3 regions of the Kluyvera chengduensis genome follow, and region 3 is predicted to be linked to each of the others. Evidence: predicted binding sites of a transcription regulator. Region 3 holds the regulator's gene; each other region holds the start of a gene.
What was found. Region 3 encodes PurR, which represses purine synthesis genes. Its sites were predicted from a motif close to CANGCAAACGTTTGCNTG; they were not measured.
Positions count from the first base shown of each region.

Region 1 (10,458 bases), on a different contig from region 3:
GTGCTGCCGTCACCGAAAACGCTTTCCGCCTACGGCAAGGGCAATCTGTATGAGATGAAGCCGTGGATTAACGGCGAATGGGGCGGCCTGTTCACCTGGAATATCACCATCCGGATGTTTGCCAACAACATGACACCACCAGCGAAACTGGTGCTCGGCGACTATGTGATGCAGCCGGGAACGGAGGAGTCCGGCGTTTACTTTAAAACGTCGCAAATGTTCTCGGTGGCGAAGTCGACCAAACATCCGAAAGAGGCGGCGATATTGCTGAACTTCCTGGTCAGCGACCCGCAGTCGGTGGAGGCATTGGGGCTGGAGCGCGGTATTCCGCTGAACAAGGCGGCAGAAACGCTGCTGACTGAAAAAGGGGTGATTGACCCGAATGACCCGGTCGTCGCCGGATTGCGCCAGGCGCAGTCATTGCACACTACCGCTGTCGCCACGCCGTATATTGAGGATTTGCAGGTTATCGATCAGTTTACCTCGGCCCGCGAGAAGCTGGACCTGGGTAAGCAGACGACAGCGGAAGTGGTTGCCGATTTCCGCCAGCAGGTGGAGCGCATTGTGCGACGGTTGAACCGCTAGGTTTTCCTGATGGCGCTTCGCTTATCAGGCCTACGGGATTGCGCCCTTGTAGGCCGGGTAAGCGCAGCGCCACCCGGCAGTAGCATCAGAACATAATCCAGCCCACTAACGGTGCCACCAGCACCATCACCACGCCGGACAGCATCATCACCAGGCTCGCCACCACGCCTTCCTGCGGCCCCAGCTCATAGGAGCGCGCCGTCCCGGCACCGTGCGATGCTGCGCCAAAGCCCGCACCCTTGGCCATCCCTTCACGGATCGCTAAGCGCAGGAACAGCACGTCGCCAATCGCCATGCCAAATACGCCGGTCACTACCACAAACAGCGCCACCAACTCAGGCTGGCCGCCGAGGGATTTCGCCGCCGCGAGGGCAAACGGCGTGGTGATGGAACGTACCGCCAGACTACGCTGAATTTCATCCGACAGCGTAAACAACCGTGCCAGCCAGACGGAGCTGGTCACCGCCACCACCGTCGCCGTGATCACCCCCGCCGACAGCGACATCCAGTGACGTTTGATGATCGCCAGGTTGTCATACACCGGCACCGCAAACGCGATGGTTGCCGGGCCGAGCAGCCACAGCAGCCAGTGCGCTTCGCCCATGTAGTTCTGATAGGAGATATGGCCGAACACCAGCATCAGCACCAGCAGCACCGGAGTGAGCACCAGCGGCATCAGCGGCAGCTTGCGAAAGCGGCGATACAGGCGTTTGTTGGCAAAATAGAGCACCAGCGTAATCGCCAGGCACAGCACGCTCAGCTGAAAGTTACTCATGGCGCATCCGTTTTAACTCGTAACGATAGACCCTATCGACCACCCACGCGGTCGCCGCCAGCACCATCATCGTGCTCAGGGCAATCACCACAAATATCCGCCAGCCGTCGACCATCAGCAGTTGGGCATAGTTCACCACCGCCACCACTGCCGGCACAAAGAACAGCAGCATTTCCGCCAGCAGCCAGCGCGACCCGGCGCGCACCCATTTTAGCGGCACGATATGGCAGACGATCAGCGCCAGCAGCAGCACCATACCCACCAGGTTAGCGGGCAGCGGCAGATGCCACCGGTTCACCAGATAGTCAGCAAAAACAAACAGTCCAGCGTACAGCACGACCTGTACTGGAACCTGGAGACGGTTTAAAACGGAGGGCACAACGCGCCCTAAGGCCTCAGCCATGGAGGGATGTCCAGAAAAAAAAGAGAGGCACAGTATAGTGGGGCAACGATGATGACAAAAATGAATTAAACTCATTGGTAGCATAGTTTAGAGGCATAATCATGGACATCAGAACGCTGCGCTACTTCGTCGAAGTCGTTCGTCAGCAGAGCTTTACCCGCGCGGCGGAGAAGCTCTTCGTGACGCAACCCACCATCAGTAAAATGCTCAAAAACCTGGAAGATGAGCTGAACTGCACCCTGCTGATTCGCGACGGCCGTAAGCTGTTAATGACCGATACCGGGCAGGTGGTGTTCGACCGCGGGCTGGCTATTCTCGACGAATTCCGCCAGCTGGAAGCTGAGCTCAGCGATATTAACCATCTCAATAAAGGCGTACTGCGACTCGGCATTCCGCCGATGGTCGGCATGCTGATGGCCGGGCCCATCAGCCTGTTTCGCCAGCGCTACCCCGGCGTGGAGTTGAAAATCTCCGAGGGCGGCGGGCTGACCGTGCAGCAGGCGGTGATGAACGGCGAGTTGGATCTGGCGATGACGGCGCTGCCGGTGGAAGAAGAGAGCGCGCTGACTACCCGGCTCTTATTCAGCCACCCGCTCTGCGTGCTGGTGCCGCGTTCCGGCGACTGGCTGGAGCAAACGTCGGTCTCTCCGCAGCAGCTTGCCGCGCATCCTTTGCTTATCTACAACGAAGACTTTGCGCTGAGCCGCCAGTTGATGCAGCTGTTTGCGCGCTACGACGTAAAGCCGCGTATTGCGGTGCGCAGCGGGCAGTGGGATTTTCTCGCCGCGATGGTCCAGGCGGGCGTCGGCGTGGCGATTCTGCCGGAGCCGATTTGCCGCAGGCTCGATGAAAAAACCCTGCGCTGGCTGCCGCTGGAGAGCGATTTGCGCTGGCAGTTGGGGATGATTTGGCGGGAAGGGGTTTATTTGTCTCACAGCGCCCAGGCGTGGCTGAAGTGCTGTGAGGGGTTTACGCTGCCGGAGTAGATATGGTGCCATTCCCGAGGTCGGCGTGAACGCCTCGCCCGGGCTACGCGACGTGAGTGCCTGATGGCGCTACGCTTATCAGGCCTACAGGCTCGTAGGCCGGATAAGGCGAAGCCGCCATCCGGCGGTGGTAGCCCGGCCAAGCGCAGCGCCGCCGGGGCAGCGCCGAACTTAACTACGCATCTTCAATCAACAGCGCTTCCAGCAGGTCGAGGTCATGCAGCAGCTTCTGCAGGGTCTCGTTGCTTATCTGACGCGTCGCGCGCAGGTGATACAGCTCCCCGCGCTCAGAGCGCAGCGCCGCGAGGCGGAAGCGGCGTTCAAGCTGCTCCTCCAGCATCGAGGTCTCCACATCGTTACGCCCATCGACGCGACGACGGAGGTTACCAATCACGCGCGAACTGACCTCGGTCAGCAGCTGATTATCGATATTCTCAGTGGTATCCGCGGCAAGGCGCTCTTCCATTTTCTGAATGGCGACAATCGCCACATCTGCCGTCGCGGCTCGCGCCAGGCGTTCCTCTTTACGCTGCTGCACGTTATCGGTTGATTCGATATGACGCAGCAAAATCGGCAGCGCAATCACCCCGACAAACAGCGAGAACAGAATCACGCCCGCGGCGAGGAAGATAAGCTCATAGCGCGCTGGGAAGGCATCGCCAGAAGGCAGCAGCAGTGGAATGGAGAGCACACCGGCAAGGGTGATTGCCCCACGCACACCGGCCACGGAGGAGATCAGCAGTTCGCGAGTGGTCCACGAACCAAACTCCATCGGTTTCTTTTTCAGGAAGCGTTGGCTCAGCTTGCGCATCGTCCACAGCCAGCCAAAACGCACCAGCATCAGCGCCGCGTAAATCAGGATGATATCGGTAAACAGCATCCAGGTTTCGACGTTCGGGTCAGCTTCTGCCGCCACCAGCGAGCTTTCGAGGATGTCCGGAAGCTGCAGACCTAACAGCAGGAACACCATGCCGTTAAACACAAACTCCAGCATCGCCCAGGTGCTGTTGGCGCGCAGGCGCATCGCTAGCGGTGCGGTGCGCATCACGCCGGAACGGGTGATGGTCATCCCGGCCGCTACCGCCGCGAGGATACCGGACACCCCGATATGTTCGGCAATGAGATAAGAAGCGAACGGCAGCAGGAACAGCAGCACAATCTGCGTGGCCGGCTCATCGCCACCCCAGCGGCTGAGGAAGCGCATTGAGCGGCCGTACGACCAGCTAACGACAAAGCCCGCCAGGATGCCGCCAATGGCAACTTTGAGGAATTCGACCGTAGCGCCACCGACGGTAAAGACCATCGTGCCCATCGCTACCGCGACGGCGAACTTCAGCGACACCAGGCCAGAGGCGTCGTTCATCAGCGCCTCGCCCTGCAAAATGCCCATGATTTTTTTCGGGATGCGCCCTTCACCGACAATCCCGGAGAGCGCCACGGCATCGGTCGGCGAGAGTACGGCTGCCAGCGCAAAGGCCGGTATCAGCGGGATTCCCGGTACTATCCAGTAGATAAGGAAGCCAATCCCCACTACCGTCACCAGCACTAAGGCCAGCGCCAGCCCGAGGATTTCTCGCCCGTGCTCAATAAACTCGCGGGTCGGCGTTTTCCAGCCGTCGGCAAACAGCAGCGGCGGGATGAACAGAACGAGGAACAGTTCCGGGTCAAATTCAACGTGCAAACCAAACGTCGGCCACGCCAGCAGCGCACCGATAGCGATTTGCATTAAAGGTAGTGGGATCTGGAAGGGCAGTACGCGCGTAACCACCCCGGAGAGCGAAACCACGAGGGTCATGATGAGTATGGTGAAGAATATTTCCATGCGTTCCCTGTTTACAGCGTTGTCTTATTATTCAAAACATGAAGCATCGTGCTTCCGAGTTTACGTTACCCAGATTAACGCAAAAGGAAACGAGAGGTGGCTGAAAATAGAAAAAAAGTCCGGACCTGTAGGCCAGCACGAGTGTAGCCCGACCAAGCGCAGCGCCGCCGGGATCGGTTCGGAGCCTGCCCCGGCGGCGCTGCGCTTGGCCGGGCTACAAAAAACCCGCCATCAGGCGGGTTCTTTTTATGGCAGTGGCGAGATTAAATCGCCCAACCACCCGCATAGAACACCACCAGCGCCGCGGCGATAACCACGGTGCCAATGTTCAGCTTGCGCCATTCACCGGAAACTACGCGGCCAATCACCAGCGTTGCGAAACCAATCATGATGCCGGTAACGATGTTACAGGTCAGCACGATCATTACCGCGGTGATAAGCCCAGACATCGCGTCAACGAAGTCGTTGAAGTCGATACGCGCCACGTTGCTCAGCATCAGCAGGCCAACGTACATCAGCGCAGGCGCGGTCGCATAGCCTGGGACCAGGTAAGAGAGCGGAGAGAGGAACAGGATCAGCAGGAACAGGATGCCGACGGTGATCGCCGTCAAACCGGTTTTACCGCCTGCCGCCGTACCCGCTGCGGATTCGATATAGACCGCCGCCGGGGATGCGCCCACTACCGCGGAGAATACGCTGCTCAGGGAGTCAGTGGTCAGCGCTTTGCCGCCGTTGATGATCTGGCCGTCTTTATCCAGCAGGTTCGCCTGACCGGCTACCGCGCGGATAGTCCCGGTGGCATCAAATACCGCGGTCATCACCAGCGCCAGCACGCTTGGCAGAACAACCGGGTTCAGCGCGCCCATAATATCGAGGCTACCGATCAGCGAGTTGCCTTTGTCATCGCTCAGCGATGGCATCGCGAACACGCCGGAGAAGTGCACGTTTGGATCGAAAATCAGGCCAACGATAGAAACACCGATGATGGTCAGCAGAATGCCGCCCGGGACCTTCATTTTTTCCAGACCGATAATCATCGCCAGACCGACCAGCGTCATGATAACCGGGAAGCTATCGAACTGACCCAGCGCAACCGGCAGGCCGTCCAGTGGGTTTTTCACCACCATGCCAACGCCGTTCGCGGCGATCAGCAGCAGGAACAGGCCGATACCAATGCCCGTACCGTGCGCAATGCCCTGCGGCAGATTGCGCAAAATCCAGCTACGGATACCGGAAGCAGAGATGATGGTAAACAGCACACCCATCAGGAATACCGCGCCCAGCGCAACCGGAATGCTGATGTGCTGGCCCAGCACCAGGCTGAAAGCGGTGAAGGCGGTCAGTGAAATCGCACAGCCGATAGCCAGCGGCAGGTTTGCCCACAGACCCATCACGATAGAACCGACGCCGGCCACCAGACAGGTTGCCACGAAGACCGCAGCCGGTGGGAAACCGGCTTTACCCAGCATGCCCGGCACCACGATCACCGAGTAAACCATCGCCAGGAAGGTAGTAAGACCGGCGACAATCTCCTGACGAACGGAGCTACCACGTGCAGAAATTTTAAACCAGGCGTCTAAAGAACCGCCGGTACGCGCTGAAGGCGTAGACATAGAAAACATCCCCTGAGAGTTTTTATCATTCGTTCGTCTGCGTGGTGGAACATCCACTGCCAGCTAAGCGTCATCTCCATGTGCGACTTGTGGCAATAGGGGAGCCACAAAAAAGCAAACGATTAACTCCGCGCAGACAAAACGATATTCGGAATTCCTTATCCTCGGCGTGTGCGAGATAAGGTTGGCCTGCTCTTTTTCGGCGTAAGATGCGTCCGAAATTTGAAGGCAAACGATTATCTGGCTTTTATGCCCCTTTTTTCAACAGAAGTTTGCCCTGGTTTATGAAAATTAACGAATGCCGATGAATAATTGGTCAACCCATGCGCAAACGTTATCGTTCATGCGCAATCCAGCAACATTTCTATGGCAAAAATGTCGCAATTCTCAGGGGGAAATAAATAAGGATTACTCATCTTCCAGCAAACGCGCGCCGGTCCCCTCTTCCCCCAGTTTATCGCCGGGGTTACGCAGCGGGCAGTCGCGCAACGACATGCAGCCGCAGCCGATGCAGCCGTTCAGTTGGTCTCGTAAGGCTTCCATCGCGTGGATGCGTTTATCCAGCTCTTCGCGCCATTGCGTGGTGAAATGCTTCCAGTCTTTCGGCCCCAGCGTGTGGTTTTCCGGCAGGACGCTCAGCGATTCACCGATAGTACCGAGCGGGATCCCTAACCGCTGGGCAATTTTGATAATCGCCACGTAACGCAAAACATCACGCTTATAGCGCCGCTGATTACCGCTATTCCTTGTGCTACGAATCAACCCTTTGCTTTCATAAAAATGCAGTGCAGAGACCGCAACGCCAGTTCGTTTCGCTACTTCACCGGGTGAAAGCAGCGTTTTTATTCTCGTCGATTTTTTTTCCATAATCCGCTTTACCTCAAGTTAACTTGAGGAATTATACTCGCCGACAGAACAGAAATCGACGCGAAAATAGACAACGGGGAGAGCCTTATGTCCCATCGGGAAATTATTCAGACGCTCATTGAATGGATAGATGAACATATCGATCAACCGCTTAACATCGATATCGTGGCCCGCAAGTCCGGCTACTCGAAATGGTATCTGCAAAGAATGTTCCGCACCGTGATGCATCAGACGCTGGGCGACTATATCCGCCAGCGACGCCTGCTGCTTGCCGCAGAAGCGCTGCGCACCACCCAGCGGCCTATCTTTGATATCGCTATGGATCTCGGCTACGTCTCACAGCAGACCTTCTCGCGCGTATTCCGCCGTGAGTTCGATCGCACGCCGACGGACTATCGTCACCAGATCTCCGCCTAACCCGCATTCAGGCTACCGCACCAGTTGCGGCAGCCTTATCCCTGTTTAAAACAGGGTTATTGGATTGACAAAAATCCTGCGTTTACCTCTGGTGAATAAAACAACAAACGTGATATAGTTCACACATTGCAATGAAACAGAAACGCTGTTTCATTCAATTTGTGAATGCCTTCAGATAGCCAGAGCGCCCAGTGCCTCATCCACAAGTGCTGTCAGGGCAGCTTGTTGTTTATCTCTGAGGAAAAGGTCCCATGCTTTCACTTACCGCAGGCGTTACGCTGCTGCGTTGGCCGTTAACCAGCGCGGTGCTGATGTTCGTTGCCAGTACCCTGAAAATCAAACTTCGTAAAGCTGACTACATCGGTCTGGGCGCTATTTGCAGCATGCTCGGTCTTGCGGCCGCCTGTTGGTTCGCAACCAGTTTGCTCGGTATCACCCTGGTCGAAATCTCCACCATCTTTAACAATATCAAAGATGTGATGGTTGAAGTGATGAGCCAGACGCCGCCAGAATGGCCAGTCGCGCTCTACTAATTTGCCACTCAACGCGGTAGGCCGGATAAGCGAAGCGCCATCCGGCGCCTTATGGCAAATTGCCGGATGGCGGCGTAAACGCCTTATCCGGCCTACTACACCTCATCCCCGTCTAATGCCGCACTGATGCGCCGGGCCGCTTTTTTGAGTTTGTCCTGCCACTCCCCAACGTTACTTTGCGCAAAATGTTGAGTCGATGAGACCAGCGCCAGCGCCGCGCAGTGCTCTTTCGGCGCAAAACGCACCGGCACCGACAGCGACGACACCCCGACGGCCAGCTCCTCATTGGCACGGTAGCAGCCCACTTTGCGAATCTGCTGCATCCGTTTAAGAAATGCCTCTTCCGTTTCACCTAAACCTGCCGCCAGAACCTCTTCACGACAACGTTCGAACAATCCACGCTGCTGCTTCGAGGTTTGGTTAGCGATCACCACCTTTGGTGCGCTGCCGGAAAACATCGGGCGCGGGCGGCCTCGGCCGTAAATCAGTGCAATCTCCTGATTCGAACACTCGTGGTGCAGGTCGAGAAAGACATCGCCATCAAGCCTGGAGAGCGTGCAGTGGCAGCCCGTCAGCGTCACCAGTTCGCGCATCTGCGGGATGCTGGCGGCCAGCAGTGGATCGGTGCTGCGGATGACATAGTCCAGCAGGGTGATGCGCGGCCCCAGCGCATAATAGCCGCCGTTAAAGCGCTGCAGCAGGCCAGCGTGCATCAATTCTTTCAGATAGCGATAGCCAGTGGGGGTGGAACATCCCAGCGCTTCGACGATGCAATCGGCTTCCCACACGGGGCGGGCGGCAGTGAACAAATCAAGTACCGACAGCATACGATTGAGGCTGGTCATGATGTCTCTCCATGGCAAAACGCGCATTGTAGCGGTTGCCATCAACACGAGCCAGATGGCGGCTTCTATCGCCATGAAAAAGCCCTACCGGAAGCAGGTTTTTTAGCGCTATTCGACTAAAATTGACGAATGCGCCCTGCGGAGTGCCGCACCATGAACGCCACCCCTTTTCATCGTCTCATTACCGTCTGTTTATGCGCCCTGCTGCTGTCCAGCCCGGTTTATGCCGACCCCAAACCGGATGAACAAAACGATGCGTTGGAAGTGAACATCGAGAATCTCATGCAGCCGTGGAAAGGCGATCTGCCCGGTATGCTGGATCGCCGCGTGATTCGCGTTTTAACCACCTACAGTAAGACCTTCTTTTTTATCGACAAAGGCCAGCAACGCGGCGCGACGCACGATATTTTCGCCGCCTTCGAGCACAGCCTGAACGCACAGCTTGCGAAGGATAAGAAGCTTAAGCAGAAGCACCTCAAGGTGCGGATTATTTTTGTCCCGGTAACCCGCGATACGCTATTTACCGCGCTCAACGAGGGGAAAGGCGATATCGCCGCCGCCAACCTGACCATCACCCCCTCGCGCCAGCAAGCGGTCGCCTTTACGGATCCTTTCTATAACAATATCAAAGAACTGCTGATTTCCGGCCCCGCGTCGCCGCAGGTCAACAGCCTGGATGCTCTTTCCGGAAAAACGGTGTTTGTGCGTAAATCGTCGAGCTATTACGAGAGCCTGACCGCGCTCAACGCACAGTTTGTCAAAACCGCTAAACCGCCGGTTATCATCAAACCAGCCCCGGAGGCGCTGGAGGATGAAGATTTGCTGGAGATGCTCAACGCCGGGCTTATCCCGCTGACGGTGGTCGACCATCACAAGGCCGTTTTCTGGAAGCAGGTGTTCCCAAAAATTCGGGTGCATGAGGATGTGGTGCTGCGCGATAACGGCAGCATCGCGTGGGCGGTGCGCAAAGATAATCCTAAGCTCCTCGCCGAGCTTAACGGCTTTGTGAAAGATAACCGTCAGGGCAGCACGTTGGGCAATACTCTGCTGCTGCGCTACCTGAAAAGTGCGAAATACGTGAAGAACGCGGCGGCGGAAAAAGAGCGGCGTAAGTTTTTGCAGATGGTAGAAATTTTCAGAAAATACGGCGACCGTTATGACGTCGACTGGCTGCTAATGGCGGCGCAGGGTTATCAGGAATCGCGGTTGAATCAGTCAGTGCGCAGCCATGTCGGGGCCATCGGCGTGATGCAGGTGATGCCGAAAACCGGCAAGGAGCTGAAGGTCGGTGATATCAAACTGCTCGACCCCAATATTCACGCCGGGGTGAAGTATATGCGCTGGATGATCGACCGCTACTACGGCGATGAACCGATGACGCAGTTGGATAAGGCGCTGTTTTCATTTGCCTCTTATAACGCCGGTCCGGCGCGGATTGCACGCTTGCGGGTAGAGACACGAAAGCGCGGTTTTGATCCGAACGTCTGGTTTGGCAACGTGGAGAATCTGGCGGCCGAGAAGATAGGTGCGGAGACGGTGACCTACGTTGGTAATATCTACAAGTACTACATCGCTTATCGGCTGATTCTCGACGAAATGAACAGGAAGCGGG
Region 1 covers NZ_JBIQOI010000008.1:67,727-78,184, reverse strand. The annotation lists gene ACH1XZ_RS18235 (ABC transporter substrate-binding protein) at 1-585, shown strand, start outside; gene ACH1XZ_RS18230 (LrgB family protein) at 671-1,360, opposite strand; gene ACH1XZ_RS18225 (CidA/LrgA family protein) at 1,353-1,763, opposite strand; gene ACH1XZ_RS18220 (LysR family transcriptional regulator) at 1,865-2,749, shown strand; gene ACH1XZ_RS18215 (Na+/H+ antiporter) at 2,925-4,571, opposite strand; gene ACH1XZ_RS18210 (NCS2 family permease) at 4,835-6,184, opposite strand; gene soxR (redox-sensitive transcriptional activator SoxR) at 6,593-7,051, opposite strand; gene soxS (superoxide response transcriptional regulator SoxS) at 7,139-7,468, shown strand; gene ACH1XZ_RS18195 (YjcB family protein) at 7,720-8,001, shown strand; gene ACH1XZ_RS18190 (IclR family transcriptional regulator) at 8,097-8,846, opposite strand; gene ACH1XZ_RS18185 (MltF family protein) at 9,000-10,458, shown strand, end outside.
Region 1: ACH1XZ_RS18210 (NCS2 family permease) is a predicted target of PurR. The motif match lies at 6,410-6,427, and genes of this name have one in related genera.

Region 2 (10,458 bases), on a different contig from region 3:
GGCGAAGTGAGGGCGGTTCCTGGCCGGCCAATCCCGACCGATGCGTTAACCGATGCTGATGCGCTGATGGTGCGTTCGGTAACGAAGGTGAATGAAGCGCTGCTCGGTGACAAGGCAATTAAATTTGTCGGTACGGCGACGGCGGGCACTGACCACGTCGACCAGTCGTGGCTGACGCAGGCGGGAATTGGATTCTCGGCTGCGCCAGGCTGTAACGCGATTGCCGTGGTGGAATATGTTTTCTCGGCGCTGCTGATGCTGGCCGAGCGCGACGGTTTTGCGCTGGCTGACCGCACCGTCGGTATCGTCGGCGTGGGCAACGTGGGTGGCCGTCTGCAAAAGCGCCTTGAAGCGTTGGGCATTAAAACATTGCTGTGCGATCCGCCGCGTGCGGATAACGGCGACGAGGGCGATTTCCGCTCGCTCGACGAACTGGTCGCTGAAGCTGACGTTATCACCTTTCACACGCCGCTGTATAAAGAAGGTCAGTATAAGTCGCTGCACCTTGCCGATGAGGCGCGGATTCGCCGCCTGAAGCCGGGGACGATTTTAATCAACGCCTGCCGTGGTCCGGTGGTAGATAACGCTGCGCTGCTGAAATGTCTGGAAGAGGGACAGAACCTTAGCGTCGTGCTGGATGTATGGGAGCCCGAGCCGGATCTTAACCTGGCGCTGCTCGATAAAGTCGATCTGGGCACCTCGCATATCGCGGGATACACCCTGGAAGGCAAAGCGCGCGGCACCACTCAGGTGTTTGAAGCCTACAGTCAGTTTATCGGTCAACCGCAGGAAGTGGCGCTCTCTACGCTGCTGCCGGCGCCTGAGTTTGGCCGCATCAACCTGCATGGCCCGCTCGATCAGCCTACGCTGAAAAGACTGGTCCATTTGGTGTATGATGTGCGCCGCGATGACGCACCGCTGCGAAAAGTGGCGGGGATCCCGGGCGAATTTGACAAGCTGCGCAAAAATTATCTCGAGCGTCGTGAGTGGTCATCATTAACCGTTGAGTGTGATGATGCCGATGCCGCCGCGCTGCTGCAAAAACTCGGGTTTAACGCCGTACATTGTTAATGTCTTCTTAATGCCTCTGCCGGATACTCCGGCAGGGTCGCCATTTTTTCTGGAGTAAATCACCATGTCTGAAGGCTGGAATATTGCCATCCTGGGCGCAACCGGCGCCGTAGGCGAAGCCCTGCTTGAAACCCTTGCTGAACGTCAGTTCCCGGTGGGTGATATCTATGCGCTGGCGCGCACCGACAGCGCGGGCGAACACCTGCGTTTTAATGGTAAATCAGTCAGTGTGCAGGACGCCGCAGAGTTCGACTGGACGCAGGCTCAACTGGCATTCTTTGCCGCGGGTCAGGAAGCGTCGGCAAGCTATGCCGAAGAAGCCACCAACGCGGGCTGCCTGGTTATCGACCTCAGCGGTCTGTTCGCGCTGGAGCCGGACGTGCCGCTGGTGGTACCAGACGTGAACCCGTTCGTGATGGCGGATTATCGCAACCGCAACCTGATTGCCGTCGCCGATAGCCAGACCAGCCAGCTGCTGGCTGCGCTGAAGCCGCTGATTGATGACGGTGGCCTGTCGCGTATCAACGTGGCCAGCCTCATCTCCGCCTCCGCGCACGGCAAAAAAGCCGTCGACGCGCTGGCAGGGCAGAGCGCCAAGCTACTGAACGGTATTCCGATTGATGAAGATGACTTCTTTGGTCGCCAGCTGGCGTTCAACATGCTGCCGCTGCTGCCGGACCGTGAAGGCTCCGTGCGTGAAGAGCGTCGTATCGTCGACCAGGTACGCAAAATTCTGCAGGACGAAGGCCTGATGATCTCCGCAAGCTGCGTGCAGTCGCCGGTGTTCTACGGCCACGCGCAGATGGTGAGCTTTGAAGCCATGCGTCCGCTGTCCGCAGAAGAAGCGCGTGATGCCTTCTCCCGTGGCGAAGATATCGTGCTGTCTGAAGAGGGGGAGTTCCCGACTCAGGTTGGCGATGCCACTGGTAGCGCGCACCTTTCCATTGGCTGCGTTCGTAACGATTACGGCATGCCGGAACAGGTTCAGTTCTGGTCCGTTGCCGATAACGTTCGCTTTGGCGGCGCGCTGATGGCGGTCAAAACCGCTGAGAAACTGGTGCAGGAGTATCTGTACTAATGTCTGACAAAGAGCTGCTGCCGGTCTATCGAATTGCGCTGGGCATTGAGTACGACGGCAGCAAATACTACGGCTGGCAGCGGCAAAACGAAGTGCGCAGCGTGCAGGAGAAGCTCGAAAAAGCGCTCTCGCAGGTGGCAAACGAGCCTATCAACGTGTACTGCGCCGGACGTACCGACGCCGGCGTTCACGGCACGGGTCAGGTGGTGCACTTTGAAACCCGCGCGTTGCGTAAAGACGCCGCCTGGACGCTGGGCGTAAATGCGAATTTACCTGGTGACATCGCGGTGCGTTGGGTGAAAGCTGTTCCCGACGATTTCCACGCCCGCTTTAGCGCAACGGCGCGTCGCTACCGCTACGTCATCTACAACCACCGGCTGCGTCCGGCGGTGTTGGGGCAGGGGGTGACGCATTATCACCAGCCGCTGGACGCGGAGCGGATGCACCGCGCCGCGCAAAGTCTGCTGGGTGAGAATGATTTCACCTCGTTTCGCGCGGTGCAGTGTCAGTCGCGTACGCCATGGCGCAACGTTATGCATATTAACGTGACGCGCTATGGCAACTATATTGTGGTGGACATCAAAGCGAACGCCTTTGTGCACCACATGGTAAGGAATATTGTTGGCAGCCTGATGGAAGTTGGCGCAGGAAACCAGCCGGAGAGCTGGATGGCAGAACTGCTGGCGGCAAAAGACAGGACGCTTGCCGCCGCAACGGCAAAAGCGGAAGGGCTGTATCTGGTGGCGGTAGATTACCCCGCGCACTTTAAACTGCCCAACGCGCCGATGGGCCCGCTTTTCCTGGCGGACTAACGAAGTCATTTGGGGCTAAGACAATATGGATCTCATCCGTTTTTTAATTGATTTTATTTTGCACATTGACGTGCACCTGGCGGAGCTGGTTGCGCAGTACGGCATCTGGGTTTACGCCATTCTGTTCCTGATCTTGTTCTGCGAAACGGGGCTGGTGGTGACGCCGTTCCTGCCTGGCGACTCGCTGCTGTTTGTTGCCGGTGCGCTATCCGCACTGCCAACCAACGATCTCAACGTCCACCTGATGGTGGTACTGATGGTCATTGCGGCGATTGTCGGCGATGCGGTGAACTACACCATTGGTCGGCTGTTTGGTGAGAAGCTCTTTAGCAACCCGAACTCGAAAATCTTCCGTCGTAGCTACCTCGATAAAACCCATGCGTTCTACGATAAGCATGGCGGAAAAACCATTATTCTGGCGCGATTTGTGCCTATCGTCAGAACATTTGCGCCATTTGTGGCGGGAATGGGCCATATGTCCTATCGTCATTTTGCTCTCTACAACGTAACCGGCGGGCTACTGTGGGTGCTGTTGTTCACCTACGCGGGCTACCTGTTTGGCGATCTGCCGGTGGTTCAGGAAAACCTGAAGCTGCTGATTGTCGCTATCATCGTGCTGTCGATATTGCCGGGCGTGATTGAAGTGATTCGTCACCGCCGTAAGGCGGCAAAAGAGGCAAAATAAACCCTGCACGTAGGGCACGATTCAGCCGTGCCCTGTTACGACATGTTTCGCGGTTCGACCACTTTTTTATGCCAAGTTTCGGGCTGTTATGTTTTAATGTGCAACATTCATGGTCTATGAGGGGCAAAAGTGGCATTATGCGCGCCCCCTTATGGCAAAACTGGCATCGACCAGGTTCAGGCAGAAAGGTTATCAATGAGCTGGATTGAACGAATTAAAAGCAATATCACACCTACCCGTAAGGCGAGCATCCCGGAAGGGGTGTGGACCAAATGCGATAGCTGTGGTCAGGTTCTGTATCGCGCTGAGCTGGAGCGTAACCTCGAGGTTTGCCCGAAGTGCGATCATCACATGCGTATGTCAGCGCGTAATCGCCTGCATAGCCTGTTAGATGAAGGGTCCCTGGTAGAACTGGGTAGTGAACTTGAGCCGAAAGACGTGCTGAAGTTCCGTGACTCTAAAAAGTACAAAGACCGTCTGGCATCTGCTCAGAAAGAGACAGGTGAAAAAGACGCGCTGATCGTCATGAAAGGCACTCTGCACGGTATGCCGGTTGTCGGTGCGGCCTTTGAGTTCTCCTTTATGGGCGGCTCAATGGGTTCTGTTGTCGGTGCGCGTTTTGTCCGTGCCGTTGAACAGGCGCTGGAAGACAACTGTCCGCTGATCTGCTTCTCCGCTTCCGGCGGTGCGCGTATGCAGGAAGCGCTGATGTCTCTGATGCAGATGGCGAAAACCTCTGCGGCGCTGGCGAAAATGCAGGAGCGCGGTTTACCGTACATCTCCGTGCTGACCGACCCAACCATGGGTGGTGTCTCCGCGAGCTTCGCGATGCTGGGCGACCTGAACATCGCTGAGCCAAAAGCGCTGATCGGCTTTGCCGGTCCACGCGTTATTGAACAGACCGTTCGTGAGAAACTGCCGCCGGGCTTCCAGCGCAGTGAGTTCCTCATCGAGAAGGGCGCTATCGACATGATCGTTCGCCGTCCGGAAATGCGTCTGAAGCTTGCTAGCATTCTGGCGAAGCTGATGAATCTCCCGGCACCGAACCCGGACGCGCCGCGCGAAAGCGTGGTGGTACCACCGGTACCGGATCAGGAACCAGAGGCCTGATAATCCAAAGGGCAGGGCCGGGTGGCTCTGCCCTTTTTGCTTTTACTCACCGCTGTTGGACGTTGCGACACCATGGACAAACATCTTATTCCTCAGGCCACGTCGCCCCTGGCTACGTGGCTTTCTTATCTGGAAAACCTTCACTCCAAGACCATCGATCTCGGCCTGGCGCGCGTAAGCCAGGTGGGCGGGAATCTGGGCGTGCTGAAGCCTGCGCCGTTTGTCTTTACCGTTGCGGGTACGAACGGCAAGGGCACCACCTGCCGTACGCTGGAAACTATCCTGATGGCGGCAGGCTACAAGGTGGGGGTTTACAGCTCCCCGCATCTGGTTCGCTACACCGAACGCGTGCGCGTGCAGGGCGCTGAGCTGCCAGAAAGCGCACACACCGCCTCGTTTGCGGCGATAGAAGCGGCGCGTGGTGAAACATCGTTGACCTACTTTGAGTACGGAACGCTTTCGGCGCTGTGGCTGTTTAAGCAGGCCGCGCTGGATGTGGTGATTCTGGAAGTGGGCTTAGGCGGGCGCCTGGACGCCACTAACATTGTCGATGCCGACGTCTCCGTCGTCACCAGCATCGCGTTGGACCACACCGACTGGCTGGGGCCGGACCGTGAAAGCATTGGCCGCGAGAAAGCGGGCGTGTTTCGCGCTCATCGTCCTGCGGTCGTCGGCGAGCCGGATATGCCGCACACCATTGCGGATGTGGCGCGCGAAAAAGGCGCACAACTGTTGCAGCGTGACGTTGACTGGCGCTATAGCGTTGAAGGCGATAGCTGGACCTTCAGCGATGCGCACGGCGAACTGCGCAACCTGCCGCTGCCAAATGTGCCGCAGCCAAACGCTGCTACGGCGCTTGCCGCGCTGCGCGCCAGCGGGCTGAAGGTGAGCGAGGTGGTTATCCGCGAAGGCATCGCCAGCGCGATTCTGCCAGGCCGTTTCCAGACCATCCAGCTTGAGCCGCGCGTCATTCTCGACGTCGCGCATAACCCACACGCCGCAGCCTACCTTGCCGGGCGTCTCAAATCGTTGCCGAAAACCGGGCGAGTGCTGGCGGTTATTGGTATGCTGCATGATAAGGACATCGCCGGTACGCTGGCGTGCCTGGAAGACGTTGTGGATAGCTGGTACTGCGCGCCGCTTGAAGGGCCGCGCGGTGCAACGGCGGAGCAGCTGTGCGAGCATCTGCGCGCAGGTGCTATTTATAGCAATGTGGCGCAGGCGTGGCATGCCGCCATGGCTGATGCAGCGCCTGAAGATACGGTGCTGGTGTGTGGTTCATTCCACACGGTAGCGCATGTGATGGAAGTGTTGGACGCGGGGAGTGCTGGTGGCAAGTAAGTTTCAAAACCGTCTCGTCGGGACGATTGTATTAGTCGCGCTGGGGGTCATTGTACTGCCAGGGCTGCTTGACGGGCAAAAAAAGCATTATCAGGATGAGTTTGCTGCCATCCCGCTGGTGCCTAAGCCTGGCGATCGCGATGAACCAGATATGCTGCCAACGGCGACGCAGGCGCTGCCTGCTCAACCGCCGGAAGGCGCGGCTGAAGAGGTGAGGGCAGGCGATGCCGCCGCGCCATCGCTGGATTCCAGCCGGCTGTCAGTCAGCGGCAACGGCGAGCTCGAGCAGATCCCGCCTGCGGCTGAGCTGCCGAAGCCTAAGCCGGTAGAAAAACCGAAGCCAAAACCGCAGCCAGTGGCCGAGCAGGTCGCGGCGACTACGCCACCGCCGAAAGCCGCGCCGGAAGAGAAACCGGCGCCGGTTGGTAAAGCGTATGTGGTACAGCTCGGTGCATTGAAGAATGCAGATAAGGTGAATGAAATTGTCGCGAGTCTGCGCGGTGCGGGTTATCACGCCTACACGTCGCCTTCGACGCCTGTTCAGGGTAAAATCACCCGTATTCTGGTTGGCCCGGATGCCTCGAAAGATAAGCTGAAAGGCTCACTTGGTGAGTTGAAGCAGCTGTCGGGGCTGAGTGGCGTAGTGATGGGATATACGCCGAACTAAGGCGTTTGTTTTTCCCCCTCACCCCGGCCCTCTCCCCAGAGGGGCGAGGGAGAAAGTCGGTGCTGGACTTATCGACGTCTCCCAACGGTCCCCTCTCCCCTCAGGGGAGAGGGTTAGGATGAGGGGCGCTAAACAACGCCAAAAGCCACCAAAAAACGATGGCGTTGAATATTTTTTCAGCGCCATTTTTTATTTACGCCGGGGAAGGAAATCCCTACGCAAACGTTTTCTTTTTCTGTTAGAATGCGCCCGAACTGGATGACAGGGCGTAAAATCGTGGGACGTATATGGTCTGGATTGATTACGCCATTATCGCGGTGCTGGGCTTATCTTGCTTGGTGAGCCTCATCCGCGGCTTTGTTCGTGAAGCATTATCGTTGGTAACATGGGGCTGTGCCTTCTACGTTGCTAGCCATTACTACACTGACCTGTCTGTCTGGTTTACGGGCTTTGAGGACGAACGGGTTCGAAATGGGATTGCTATTGCGGCGCTATTCATCGCGACGCTCATCGTCGGCGCTATCGTCAACTTTGTGATAGGTCAGCTGGTGGAGAAGACCGGTCTGTCGGGTACAGACAGGGTATTGGGGATCTGCTTCGGCGCGCTACGTGGGGTGCTGATCATCGCCGCTATCTTGTTCTTCCTTGACACCTTTACCGGCATGTCCAAAAGCGATGATTGGCAGCATTCGCAGTTTATTCCCTATTTCTCGCCGGTTATCAGATGGTTTTTTGAATACCTTCAAAGCTCGTCAAGTTTCTTGCCCAAAGTATAAGCTTTGGGTCGTTGCTTAACGAGGAAAAGACGTATGTGCGGTATTGTCGGTATCGCCGGTGTCATGCCGGTTAACCAGTCGATTTATGATGCGCTAACGGTGCTGCAGCACCGTGGACAGGATGCCGCTGGCATCATCACCATTGATGCCAACAACTGCTTCCGCTTGCGTAAAGCGAACGGTCTGGTGAGCGATGTCTTTGAAGCCCGCCACATGCAGCGTATGCAGGGCAACATGGGTATTGGCCACGTGCGCTACCCAACGGCGGGCAGTTCCAGCGCGTCTGAAGCCCAGCCTTTTTACGTCAACTCCCCATATGGTATTACGCTTGCGCATAACGGCAACCTGACCAATGCGCACGAGTTACGTCAAAAGCTGTTTGAAGAAAAACGCCGTCACATTAACACCACCTCCGATTCTGAAATCCTGCTCAATATCTTTGCGAGCGAGCTGGATAACTTCCGTCACTATCCTCTGGAAGCGGACAACATCTTCGCGGCCATCGCCGCTACCAACCGCCAGATTCGCGGGGCGTATGCCTGTGTGGCGATGATTATCGGCCACGGTATGGTGGCCTTCCGTGACCCTAACGGTATTCGTCCACTGGTGCTGGGCAAGCGCGATATCGGCGACGGTCGCACCGAATATATGGTGGCTTCCGAAAGCGTGGCGCTGGACACCCTCGGCTTCGAATTCCTGCGCGACGTTGCGCCGGGCGAGGCGGTCTACATTACTGAAAATGGCCAGCTGTTCACCCGTCAGTGCGCTGACAATCCGGTGAGCAACCCGTGCCTGTTCGAGTACGTCTACTTCGCGCGTCCGGACTCCTTTATCGACAAGATTTCCGTCTACAGCGCTCGTGTGAACATGGGGACCAAGCTTGGCGAGAAAATTGCGCGTGAATGGGAAGATCTTGATATCGACGTGGTCATTCCGATTCCGGAAACCTCCTGCGATATCGCGCTGGAAATTGCGCGTATTCTCGGCAAACCCTACCGCCAGGGCTTTGTGAAAAACCGCTACGTGGGTCGTACCTTTATCATGCCGGGCCAGCAGCTGCGTCGTAAGTCCGTTCGCCGCAAGCTCAACGCTAACCGCGCTGAATTCCGCGATAAGAACGTACTGCTGGTGGATGACTCCATCGTGCGCGGTACCACCTCTGAGCAGATCATCGAGATGGCGCGTGAAGCGGGCGCGAAGAAGGTTTACCTGGCTTCCGCAGCGCCGGAAATTCGTTTCCCGAACGTTTACGGTATCGATATGCCAACCGCCACTGAGCTGATTGCTCACGGGCGTGAAGTGGATGAGATTCGCCAGATAATCGGCGCGGATGGGCTTATCTTCCAGGATCTGGACGATCTGATTGAGGCAGTACGCGCGGAGAACCCGGATATTCAGCAGTTCGAATGCTCGGTGTTCAACGGCGTGTACGTGACCAAAGACGTCGACCAGAGCTATCTTGATTTCCTTGACTCTCTGCGTAACGACGACGCGAAAGCGGTGCAGTTGCAGAACGAAGTGGAAAATTTAGAGATGCATAACGAAGGGTAAATCAGGAATGCCGGATGGCGACGCATCGCGTCTTATCCGGCCTACCGTCCACCCTCGTTGTAGGCCGGATGAGGCGTAGCCGCCATCCGGCTTTTTTTATGGTTACGCCTCGTCCACCCAAATCCGCATTTCGCCTTCGCCACGGTTGGCCCAGCTAAACCACGGGATAAAGGTTAACGTCTGCTTCTCAACCGCCGTCTGACGATTATCAAAGCTGTACAGCGGCTTATCTTCCTGAGCGGTTAGCACGCGTAGCCCTTCCGCCTGCAGCAGCACCTTGCCCTTCAGCACGCCAACGCCCTGGATCTCACGGAACGCACTCTCTTTTGGCAGTGACAGATTATGCAGCTCGCTGCCGTTATCCGCCTCTTCCAGACAGTAGATCAACGGCCCGCGCTGAATCGCCACTTTGCCCGCCGCATGGCGTACCAGCGGGTTGGCGTAGACGCGGCGAATGGTCATTGGCAGGTGCAGCGTAATCACGTCACCCTCCTGCCACTGGCGGTGCAGGTGCAGATAACCGTTGAGGGTATCACCCACCGCAGGTTCACCGTTGACCAGCACCTTCGGCGCGTCACACCACTCCGGCAGGCGCAGCGCCAGGGTGTGCTCGACCGCCTGCGGATGCGTGAAGCGAATGTTCACCTCTTCATCCCACGGATAGTTGCCTTCGATTTCGAGCGCCAGCGTCTGCTCGCTCACCGTGAACTGCGCTTCGCTACCGGCGTAGAAGTTGATAAACAGCGCATCCGGGCGCGGAGTGAAAATGTAATGACCGATAGCAACCAGCGTGCGCGCAATGTTCGGCGGGCAGCAGGCGCAGCCGAACCAGCGCTGACGAACCGGCTTGATGTGATCGTAGATATGGTTATGCGGAATGCTTTTCGGGTGCGTTTCCAGCGGGTTGACGTAGAAGAAGTGCTTACCGTCCAGCGCCATCCCGCCGAGCACCGTATTGTAGAACGCGCGCTCCATCACGTCGGCGTAGTGAGCATCGCCCTCCATTTCTAACATGCGGCGGGCGAACATCATCAGGCCAATCGAGGCGCAGCTTTCGCCGTAGGCGGTATCGTTCGGCAGGTCGTAGTCGCTGGTGAAGGCTTCGCCAATGCCCTGCGAACCGATGCCGCCGGTGATATACATGCGGCGCTGCACCATGTTGTCCCAGATCCGCAGGCAGGTCTGGCGTTTATCTTCGTCGTGGGTCATACGGGCGATATGCGCCAGCCCGGTCATCAGATACACCGACCGCACGGCGTGGCCGACCGCTTCGTGTTGTTCTGAAAGCGGCTTATGTGCGTGGGTGTACGACTTGTCTTTAATCATGCCTGGCCAGGCATCACCCCAACCCACCCAATGGCGGGTAC
Region 2 covers NZ_JBIQOI010000001.1:233,556-244,013, forward strand. The annotation lists gene pdxB (4-phosphoerythronate dehydrogenase PdxB) at 1-1,071, shown strand, start outside; gene ACH1XZ_RS01100 (aspartate-semialdehyde dehydrogenase) at 1,136-2,149, shown strand; gene truA (tRNA pseudouridine(38-40) synthase TruA) at 2,149-2,961, shown strand; gene ACH1XZ_RS01110 (DedA family protein) at 2,987-3,646, shown strand; gene accD (acetyl-CoA carboxylase, carboxyltransferase subunit beta) at 3,842-4,756, shown strand; gene folC (bifunctional tetrahydrofolate synthase/dihydrofolate synthase) at 4,829-6,097, shown strand; gene dedD (cell division protein DedD) at 6,087-6,764, shown strand; gene cvpA (colicin V production protein) at 7,052-7,540, shown strand; gene purF (amidophosphoribosyltransferase) at 7,574-9,091, shown strand; gene ACH1XZ_RS01140 (glycoside hydrolase family 127 protein) at 9,194-10,458, opposite strand, start outside.
Region 2: cvpA (colicin V production protein) is a predicted target of PurR. The motif match lies at 6,980-6,997, and genes of this name have one in related genera.

Region 3 (10,458 bases):
GCGCAATCTGGCGTACTGAGGGTAAACAGCCATTCGGAAAGATGTATTTGTCTATCCAGGGATCGACATTATTGTCCGTTGTTTTCGAGCCAATGGTGTGCAGCAAAAACAGGCCGTCGGGCTTAAGATTTCTGTCGACGACGGTGAAATAGGTATCGTAGTTTTTCGGACCAACGTGCTCGAACATCCCGACGGAAACAATGCGGTCAAACTGATCGTGAAGGTCGCGATAATCCTGTAGCAGTATTTCGACATCCAGCCCTTCACAGCGCGCCTGCGCCATTTTTTGCTGTTCCGCTGAAATCGTCACGCCCTTAACGCTCACGCCGTAATTTCTGGCCATAAATTCCGCCAGACCGCCCCAGCCGCAGCCGATATCCAGGACTTTCATGCCGGGTTGGAGTTGTAATTTCTGACAGATAAGGTTCAGTTTGGCTTCCTGAGCCTGTTCCAGCGTCTGCGCATCTTTCCAGTAGCCGCAGGAATACTGCATAAACGGGTCAAGCATACGGCTAAAGAGATCGTTGCCGAGGTCGTAGTGTTCTTTACCGACCTGCCAGGCGCGCTTACGACTTTGTAGGTTAAACAGACGGGCGCCGACAATGCGAAGCGTGTCTTTAATATTGTGAGGGAGTTGCGTTTCTAATCCGGCGCGCAGTACCTTGTCGAAAAAGATATCCAGACGATCGCATTCCCACCAACCGTCCATATAACTTTCGCCAAGACCCAGCGAACCTTCTTGTAAAACACGTTTAAACAAACGCGGATTTTTGACTTGAATATCGCAGGAAGCATTGCCGTTAATTTCAATGCCTGCTCGGCTTAGCAGCTCGCTAACGATACGATACCAGTCGTCATCCGGTACATTTACTTCTTCTATACACGATGAGCTCATAGCTTCTCCATCCCGACCTGATGATCAGAACCTTAAAACAGCGTAGACGCTTTTTATGGGTTTGTGAGAAATCTCACGAAATTCGTGAGCCTGCTATCCGACGTAGCACAGAGGAAGGGAAGAATCCCTTGCCGAAAGCCAATCCATGGTTCAACGGGAAGCTATCCTGCTCCCGCTTAATAAGTTCAATCTATATTATTTATGTGATGCGGATCCAGTATAGGACGCTAAGTTTGTTGATTCAACTAAAAATCTTAGCGCCCTAATCATTTCCTGGGATATTGATATGAATGATGTTTAGGCGTGGGAAGTCGCGTGTTCTACATCGCGCTCAGCGCGGCGCGCGGCCAGCTGAATTTTGTAACCGACGCCAGCAAGCAGCACGGTGACTAGCATGACGCTGGTGGTGGTCAACAGCGGTGTTGCAATCAGCGTAGATACCGCCAGGCTTGCAAGGAAGCACAGCCCTAATTGCAGCGTGTTCTGCAGCGCGGCGGCGCGCCCCGTTGCCTGCGGGAACGGCTTCAGAGCCTGTGCGACGACGATTGGATAAATAGCGCCGTTCGCAATGGCCATCACGCAGAATGGAATCAGCAGGGCGGTCAGTGACGCATTTTCTGCCAGACCTACGGCCCAGGTGCCCACCACGCTCAGCGCGTATATAACCAAAAGCCATGGCAGCATTTGTGCCCCACGCCATTTTTGTAGCGCGGCGCGACAGCCGTAGCCGCCAATCAGGAAGGCGATGGTTTGCGGTACATAGCTCAGGCCAATTACCGTTGGGCTGTAGCCCATCTCATGGAGAATAAACGGCGAACCGGTAAGCCAGGCGAAGAAGCTTGCCGAACAGGCGGCGTAGATAAGCACGTTGCCGCGATAGTCTTTGCTGCGTAACAGACGCATAAAGGTGAGCTTATCTTCGCTCACCGCGTGCTTTTTGTGGGCCGGTTTCAGGCGGAATGCGGGCAGCATCAGAAGCAGCGTGATAATAAACAGCGTGGCGAAAATAGCCTGCCAGTCAAAGTGTGCCAGCAGCCAGCTACCCAGCAGCGGGGCGAGCGCCGGTGATAGCCCAACCAGCGGCATGATGGTGGCAAAAATACGGTTAGTACGCTGGGCCGGATAGTAATCGGTGACCATTGCCTGCCAGGTCACCGCGGCGGCACAGACACCAACGGCCTGTACAAAGCGCAGCACTAACAGCGTGGTGCCATCGCGCACCCACAGCATACCGATGCAGCCGACCGCAAAAATGGTTAACCCCGTCAACAGAATAGGCTTACGACCATAGCGATCCGACAGCGGTCCCCACAACAGTTGTGCGACGGCGAAGCCGGCCAGAAACAGGCTGAGGCTCGCACTAACGGCGGAGGCCGGCGTTTGCAGGTCTTCCTGAATGGCGGCAAAAGCCGGGAGATACATATCGGTGGCCAGAAATCCTAATACGCTCAATCCCGCGAGCCAGACTAAAAATCCTTTCCCAGGTTGCATAAACTTCGCCCTTTTTATCATGAGTAAACGATGCCGCTGAGTGTAGAGAGTGCATAACGGCTTGTGAAACGCTAATATTTGCGTCATGGATTCAAAATATTTGAAGGCAAAAAATGTGGTCTGAATATTCTCTGGAAGTGGTTGATGCAGTCGCGCGCAACGGCAGCTTTAGCGCCGCGGCGCAGGAATTACACCGCGTGCCTTCTGCGGTGAGCTACACGGTACGCCAGCTTGAGGAGTGGCTCGCCGTGCCGCTGTTTGAACGACGTCATCGCGACGTAGAACTCACCCCAGCGGGGGCGTGGTTTTTGAAGGAAGGACGATCTGTTATCAAAAAAATGCAGATCACCCGTCAGCAGTGCCAGCAAATCGCTAACGGCTGGCGCGGACAGTTGGCAATTGCTGTCGATAATATCGTGAAGCCTCAGCGTACTCGTCAGCTCATCGTCGATTTCTATCGGCATTTCAGCGATGTGGAACTGATTGTTTACCAGGAAGTATTCAACGGCGTCTGGGATGCGCTGGCTGACGGTCGTGTGGAGCTGGCGATTGGCGCCACCCAGGCGATTCCGGTCGGCGGTCGATTCGCGTTCCGCGATATGGGGATGCTCAACTGGCACTGTGTGGTTGCCAGCACGCATCCGTTGGCCCGGATGGACGGTCCGCTTAGCGACGACGTGTTGCGCAACTGGCCGTCGCTGGTGCGGGAAGATACGTCGCGATCTCTGCCGAAGCGTACGACCTGGCTGCTTGATAACCAGAAACGTGTGGTCGTACCGGATTGGGCCTCTGCGGAAACCTGTATCTCGGCCGGGCTTTGCGCGGCAATGGTGCCTGGACATCAGGCGCAGCCGTGGCTGGAAAGCGGAGAGTGGGTAGTGTTACAGCTTGAAAACCCGTTCCCGGATGCCGCCTGTTGTCTGACGTGGCAGCAAAGCGAAGCGTCGCCGGCCTTGAACTGGCTGCTGGAGTATCTGGGGGATAGCGAGACGTTAAATGAAGAGTGGTTACGGACACCCGAGTAGGGTGTCCGTGGGTAACGCTTAGCGGCGGTAGTCGCGGAACGGACCGTCGGCTACGGAGCGACGTTCGATGAGACGCGGATGCACCTCAATCGATTGCGACGTCTCGCGCTTGCTGACGATACGATCCATCAGCATATTGAAGGCCGTTTCGCCGAGTGAATCTTTCGGCTGATGAATAGTGGTCAGTGCTGGGGTGAAGAAACGAGAGTTGCGCACGTTGTCATAACCGATCAGCGAAATATCCTGCGGTACGCGTAGCCCCATTTCATCGGCCGCACACAGGGCACCCATCGCCATAATGTCGCCGCCGCAGAAGATAGCGGTAGGGCGCGGATGCTGTGACAGGATTTGTTGCATCGCGCGATAGCCTGACTCAGGCTCAAAGTCACCCTGCACAATCCAGTTGGCTGGCACGTTAATTTGCGCTTCTTCCATGGCCTTCATAAAGCCCGCCAGACGGCCAGCGCCGGTGTTACGCTCCAGAGGACCTGGGATCACGCCAATGTCGCGGTGCCCGCGCTCAATCAAGTAACGGCCCGCGGTGTAACCCCCTTCAAAGGCGTTATCGATAACGGAGTCGGTAAAGTCCGCTTTGGCTTCACCCCAGTCCATCACGACCATCGGGATGTGACGGTACTCTTCCAGCATCGTCAGCAGCGACTCTGGGTATTCAGAGCACATGACCAGCAGGCCATCAACGCGCTTTTGCGCCATCATTGACAGGTAGGCGCGCTGCTTTTCCAGGTTGTTCCAGGCGTTGCCCAAAATTAGGGTATAGCCTTTCTCAAAGCAGTTTTTCTCAACAGCTTCGATAATTTCGGCAAAGTAGGCCGCTTCGCTGCTGGTTGCCAATAAGCCAATCGATTTGGTGTGGTTGACCTTGAGACTACGGGCAACGGCGCTTGGCGAGTAGTGCAGCTCTTTAATAGCCGCCCAGACGGCTTCACGTGTCTCTTCAGCCACAAAACGCGTCTTGTTAATTACATGTGATACGGTTGTAGTGGAAACGTTTGCGCGCTTCGCTACATCTTTAATAGTTGCCATTCCATCTCACTCCAGACCCTGGCCTGCCCCTGATAAAATCGAAAGGAAAACGTTTGCCTTCACACACCCTGACGCAATTTTATGGATTGCGATTCGCCGGGAAAACGATACAGGACGACAGGAGGGGGTCAATGGCCGGTACGCTTATAAATAAGCGTCGAATTTTGACTTATCCTGGCGCAAAGTGGAAGAGCAAAAACCAACATCCTGCTAAAACTGTGAAGATTTTTGCGCAATACTGTGCAAAAATGAGTTAGCTCAGTTTTGCTGTGGAAATAAAAAGGAGAAAAAATTGATGAGTACCGAACTTAAGCTGTCGCTCTCTACCACCGTTATTACGCTGGCGCTGATTGTCGCCGCCGCGTTGACTGCTGTTCTGCACTAATTCCTCTGCGAGGGAGCGTCCGCTCCCTCCTGTTAGATTATTACCTGATTCGCAATAATCTTTTGCTGTTTTGCACACTTCTGTTTTTCTGTGATTGATGTCATGCTTTTGCATTATGTCCTTATGCCGCGTCTGTGGTGCGGCCAATCGGAGCTTAAGCATGAAAATTAACTTCCCCTTACTGGCGTTAGCCGTCGGTGCCTTTGGCATCGGCACCACCGAGTTCTCGCCGATGGGGCTTTTGCCGGTCATCGCTAAAGGGGTGGACGTCTCCATTCCTGCGGCTGGGATGCTGATCAGCGCCTATGCGGTCGGCGTGATGGTCGGTGCGCCGTTGATGACGCTGCTGCTTTCTCATCGTGCTCGTCGTAATGCGCTGATTTTTCTGATGGCGATTTTTACCCTCGGCAACGTGCTCTCTGCCATTGCGCCGGATTACACCACGCTGCTGTTGTCGCGCATTATTACCAGCCTTAATCATGGCGCATTCTTCGGTCTGGGCTCGGTGGTGGCGGCGAGTGTCGTGCCAAAACATAAACAGGCGAGCGCAGTAGCCACCATGTTTATGGGGCTGACTATCGCGAATATTGGTGGTGTGCCTGCCGCGACGTGGCTGGGCGAAACCATCGGCTGGCGCATGTCGTTCCTGGCGACCGCCGGGCTTGGCATTATCGCGATTCTGGGTCTGTGGTTCTCGCTGCCGAAGGGCGGGGCGGGCGAAAAACCGGACGTGAAACGCGAACTGTCGGTGCTGGTGCGTCCGCAGGTACTATCAGCGCTGTTAACCACCGTGCTGGGCGCGGGCGCGATGTTTACACTCTATACCTATATTTCTCCGGTGCTGCGTACCATCACTCACGCCACTCCGGGCTTTATTACCCTGATGCTGGTGCTGATTGGCGTAGGCTTCTCTATCGGTAACTACCTTGGCGGTAAATTCGCAGACCGCTCGGTGAGCGGGACGCTGAAAGGCTTCCTCGGCTTGCTGATGGTGATTATGCTGGCCATACCTTTCCTTGCGCAAACGCAGGTAGGTGCGGCGTTCAGCATGGTGGTCTGGGGTGCGGCAACCTTCGCGGTGGTGCCACCGCTGCAAATGCGCGTGATGCGCGTGGCTCACGAAGCACCAGGCCTTTCTTCCTCGGTGAATATCGGGGCGTTTAACCTGGGTAACGCACTGGGTGCGGTTGCGGGTGGGGCGGTTATCTCCGGCGGTCTGGGGTATAGTTTCGTGCCGGTAATGGGGGCGATAGTGGCGGCTCTGGCGTTACTGGTTGTTTTCCTCGGCGGACGTTCTCGCGGTGAAGAAGCCCTGGCCAGCCAGTAAAAACAAAAACGCAGAAGGTCTCCCTTCTGCGTGATACGAGATAACCCGGCGAAGCGTTGCGATGCCGGGTTATTTTTTTGCTTACGCTGCCAGATTCTTAGCGACGAATTCCCAGTTAACCAGAGCCCAGAAGTGCTCCAGATAGTTTGGACGCGCGTTGCGGTAATCGATGTAGTAAGCGTGTTCCCACACGTCAACGGTCAGCAGCGGCGTCGCGTCGGTGGTCAGCGGGGTCGCTGCGTTAGACGTAGAGACGATAGCCAGGGAGCCGTCGGCTTTCTTCACAAGCCAGGTCCAGCCAGCGCCGAAGTTTTTAACCGCGGCATCGGTGAACTGCGCTTTGAATTCAGCGAAGCTGCCGAAGGATTTGGTAATGGCTTCAGCGACTGCACCGGTTGGTTCGCCACCGGCGTTTGGTGCCAGGCAGTTCCAGTAGAAGGTGTGGTTCCAGACCTGCGCGGCGTTGTTGAACACGCCGCCTTCAGAAGAACGCACGATCTCTTCCAGCGTCTTGCCTTCAAACGCGGTGCCTTTGATCAGGTTGTTCAGGTTAGTGACATAGGTCTGGTGGTGTTTGCCATAGTGATACTCAAGCGTTTCCACGGAAATGTGTGGGACCAGAGCGTCTTTGGCATACGGTAATGCAGGTAATTCGAACGACATTGCTTCTCTCCTTATTATATTTGTACACTCAATAACCATGTACTGAGTAGGGATAGAGTAGCAAATTAAAAGGTGAGATAAAAGATAAGCTTACCCCGTTTATTAACAAACGGGGTAAGTGATTAACGAATTGTCTTAGGGGTGACAACGCGGCGGGCACCGACGTAGTGACGTACCCAATAATCTTCGCTCAGCGAGGTTATCTGGATGTCCTGGCCGGTACGCGGAGACTGAATAAATTTGCCGTTACCGACATACACGCCAACGTGATCGGCGGTACCGCGACCCTGAGTGCGGAAGAAAACCAGATCGCCACTTTCTAGCTCGCCACGTTCAACCGGACGCGCATCGCGCAGGTGATACATTTCGTTGGCGGTGCGTGGGATACGAATATTGACCAGATCTTTATAAGCGTAATAGACCAGACCGCTGCAATCGAAACCGGTACGCGGGGAGTTGCCACCCCAGCGGTAAGGCTTACCTAACTGCCCCATCAGCTTATTCATCGCGGTTTTCTGTACTTTCTGCACGCGAATTTTGTGCGCAGCGGCGATGGTCGTTGGTTTGGACTCTACAGGAGTGGTGGTGCAGACCTTCTTATGACCCTTGCGAACCTTGCAGGTCGTGGTGACGCTGGCGGTTTTGACTGCGCTGCTTTTCGCGCGGGTTTTAGCGGAGGCGGTTTTCGATTTGCTGGAGACTGGCGCTGCTTTTTTCGCTACGGCTGGGGTGGTTTTCTTTTTAGCGGCAACCGGAGTCGATTTTTTCTTAGCGTTAGATTTATTGTCCGCGTTCTTTTTCTTACGTTCACTGCTTTTTGCAGGAAGCGACTTTTGCGCCGTTGGGGTTTTGGCATGCCCTGTAGCATGCGCCAACGGCGTGAAGGATAACGATGTAAACAGCAATGCACAGAGCGTGAACGACCATTTTTTTATCTGCGCCACTGAACAACCCTCTGAGTAAGATACAGGCTAAATGTCCTTGCCTAGGTATGGTTTACAAAACCCAACGATTCTAATCCATAAAAACACGAAATGTTAATAGTGTTTTTATGGATAAAACGTTGTTTCGTTAGCAACTGCAAAAAAAAACATCATTTGATACATAATGAGTCAAATAATGAGCAAGCTTTTCACCCACCTGCCGATAAACTCATATTTATAAAGCAACTTACCGCGTCAGACGATAAAATAGTAAAGCGTGAACAAAATGTTATTTTCTGTTCAGGGTCTGAAACGTTACAATGTCAGACTACTGCCGTAAAAAGAAGTTTGAGGAAGCAAGACAATGAGCGAGACAATTGAAAAAATTCAGCGCCAGATCGCTGAAAACCCAATCCTGCTGTACATGAAAGGTTCCCCGAAACTGCCAAGCTGCGGTTTCTCAGCCCAGGCTGTTCAGGCGTTGTCCGCCTGCGGCGAGCGCTTTGCTTACGTCGACATCCTGCAGAACCCAGACATCCGCGCCGAGCTGCCAAAGTATGCAAACTGGCCGACTTTCCCACAGCTGTGGGTTGATGGTGAGCTGGTTGGCGGCTGCGACATCATTATCGAAATGTACCAGCGCGGCGAACTGCAGCCTCTGATTAAAGAGACCGCTGCTAAGTACGCTGAAGAGCCGAAAGCAGAATAATCGGTTCGCCCCAATACCGGGCACAAAAACAAAAAAGCGACCTGAAGGTCGCTTTTTTTTATACTGCTATTCTTCGGACGCTATCGGCAGCGGCCAGCCGCCCAGGCGCTTCCAACGGTTGACGATTTCGCAGAACAGAATCGCGGTCTGTTCGGTGTCGTACAGCGCCGAGTGGGCCTGACTGCTGTCGAAATCCATGCCTGCTGCGGCGCAGGCTTTTGACAGCACGGTTTGCCCCAGCGCCAGCCCGCTAAGTGCGGCGGTGTCGAAGGTTACAAAGGGGTGGAACGGGTTACGTTTAAGCGAAGCGCGTTCAGCGGCGGCCATCATAAAGCTATGGTCGAAGGTCGCGTTGTGCGCCACCATAATGGCGCGGTTACAGTCACTGTCTTTAATGCCTTTACGGACCATTTTAAAGATGGCGTGCAGGGCATCGTACTCGCTAACCGCGCCGCGCAGGGGATTGTTTGGGTCGATACCATTGAACGCCAGCGCTTCCGGCTCGAGGTTCGCGCCCTCAAAAGGTTCAACGTGGAAATGTAACGTGTTGTCCGGCATCAGCCAGCCTTGCTCATCCATTTTCAACGTAATTGCCGCTATTTCGAGCAGGGCATCCGTTTTGGCATTGAATCCAGCAGTTTCTACATCGATAACCACGGGATAAAACCCACGAAAACGGTCGCATAGACCATTAAGTTGCACATTGTCGGACATCAGAATCTCATCACTTAGAAAAAGTAGCGCGCATTATGGCAAATTTTGCCGCGGCTTGGAAAGGCGGGTAAAAAAACGGGCGCATTATGCGCCCGTGGAGGAGTTAGTTGCCGAGACCTTTGCCGGCATCTTTCTCTTCGATCAGTTCGATTTTATAGCCGTCCGGATCTTCAACAAACGCGATCACCGTGGTGCCGCCTTTTACCGGACCGGCTTCGCGAGTCACGTTGCCACCGTTCTGGCGGATACGGTCGCAGGCTTCTGCCGCGTTATCCACACTCAGGGCGATGTGGCCGTAGGCGGTGCCTAGCTCGTATTTATCTACGCCCCAGTTGTAGGTCAGCTCGATCACCGCTTCGTCACTTTCTTCGCCGTAGCCGACGAAAGCCAGAGAGTATTTATATTCGGTGTTTTCGCTGGTACGGAGCAGCTTCATGCCCAGCACTTTGGTGTAGAAATCAATGGAGCGTTGCAGGTCGCCGACGCGCAGCATGGTATGCAGTAAACGCATGTTATCCCTCGTCCTTACTTATGAATAATCTGGCTAGTATAGCGGCGGAAGCCCGCCGCTATCAATCAATGCGGGATTAAAGCGAAGGGTAGTCGGTGTAACCTTCCGCGCCGCCGCCATAGAAGCTTTCCGGGCGCTGCGGGTTCAGCTCGGCTTTATGCTTCAGACGAGCGACCAGATCCGGGTTAGCGATGTAGTCGCGACCAAAGGCCACGGCATCAATTAACCCTTTCTCAATTAGCGCTTCTGCTTTTTCTGGCGTATAGGCGCCCGCACCGATGATTGGGCCGTGGAAACGCGCGCGGACTTTTTCGCGGAACGCGTCGCTGTATGGCTGACCGCCAGCCCAGTCTGGCTCTGACATGTGCAGGTAGGCAATGCCGCGTTTGCCCAGCTCTTCAATTAAGTAGAGCGCATCGGCTTCTTCGTTCGGACCGTTGTCGACGTTCTGGAAGGTGCCAATTGGCGATACGCGGATACCGATACGGTCAGCACCCCATTCTTTAATCCCGGCATCAACTACTTCCAGCACCAGACGCGCGCGGTTTTCTACGCTGCCGCCGTACTGGTCGGTACGATGGTTAGAGGAAGGTGACAGGAACTGGTGCAGCAGGTAACCGTGCGCAGAGTGCAGTTCAACCAGGTCAAAACCGGCTTCACGGGCGTTGGCGATAGCCTGACGGAAATCGTTAACGATGCCTGGGATCTCTTCGGTTTCCAGCGCACGTGGCATAGAAGTATCGACACGAATCGCATGACCGTTCTCATCGC
Region 3 covers NZ_JBIQOI010000002.1:107,809-118,266, reverse strand. The annotation lists gene cfa (cyclopropane fatty acyl phospholipid synthase) at 1-895, opposite strand, end outside; gene punC (purine nucleoside transporter PunC) at 1,193-2,386, opposite strand; gene punR (DNA-binding transcriptional activator PunR) at 2,500-3,411, shown strand; gene purR (HTH-type transcriptional repressor PurR) at 3,430-4,455, opposite strand; gene cydH (cytochrome bd-I oxidase subunit CydH) at 4,751-4,840, shown strand; gene ACH1XZ_RS06140 (MFS transporter) at 5,001-6,167, shown strand; gene sodB (superoxide dismutase [Fe]) at 6,249-6,830, opposite strand; gene ACH1XZ_RS06130 (C40 family peptidase) at 6,953-7,774, opposite strand; gene ACH1XZ_RS06125 (Grx4 family monothiol glutaredoxin) at 8,118-8,462, shown strand; gene rnt (ribonuclease T) at 8,529-9,176, opposite strand; gene gloA (lactoylglutathione lyase) at 9,280-9,687, opposite strand; gene nemA (alkene reductase) at 9,764-10,458, opposite strand, start outside.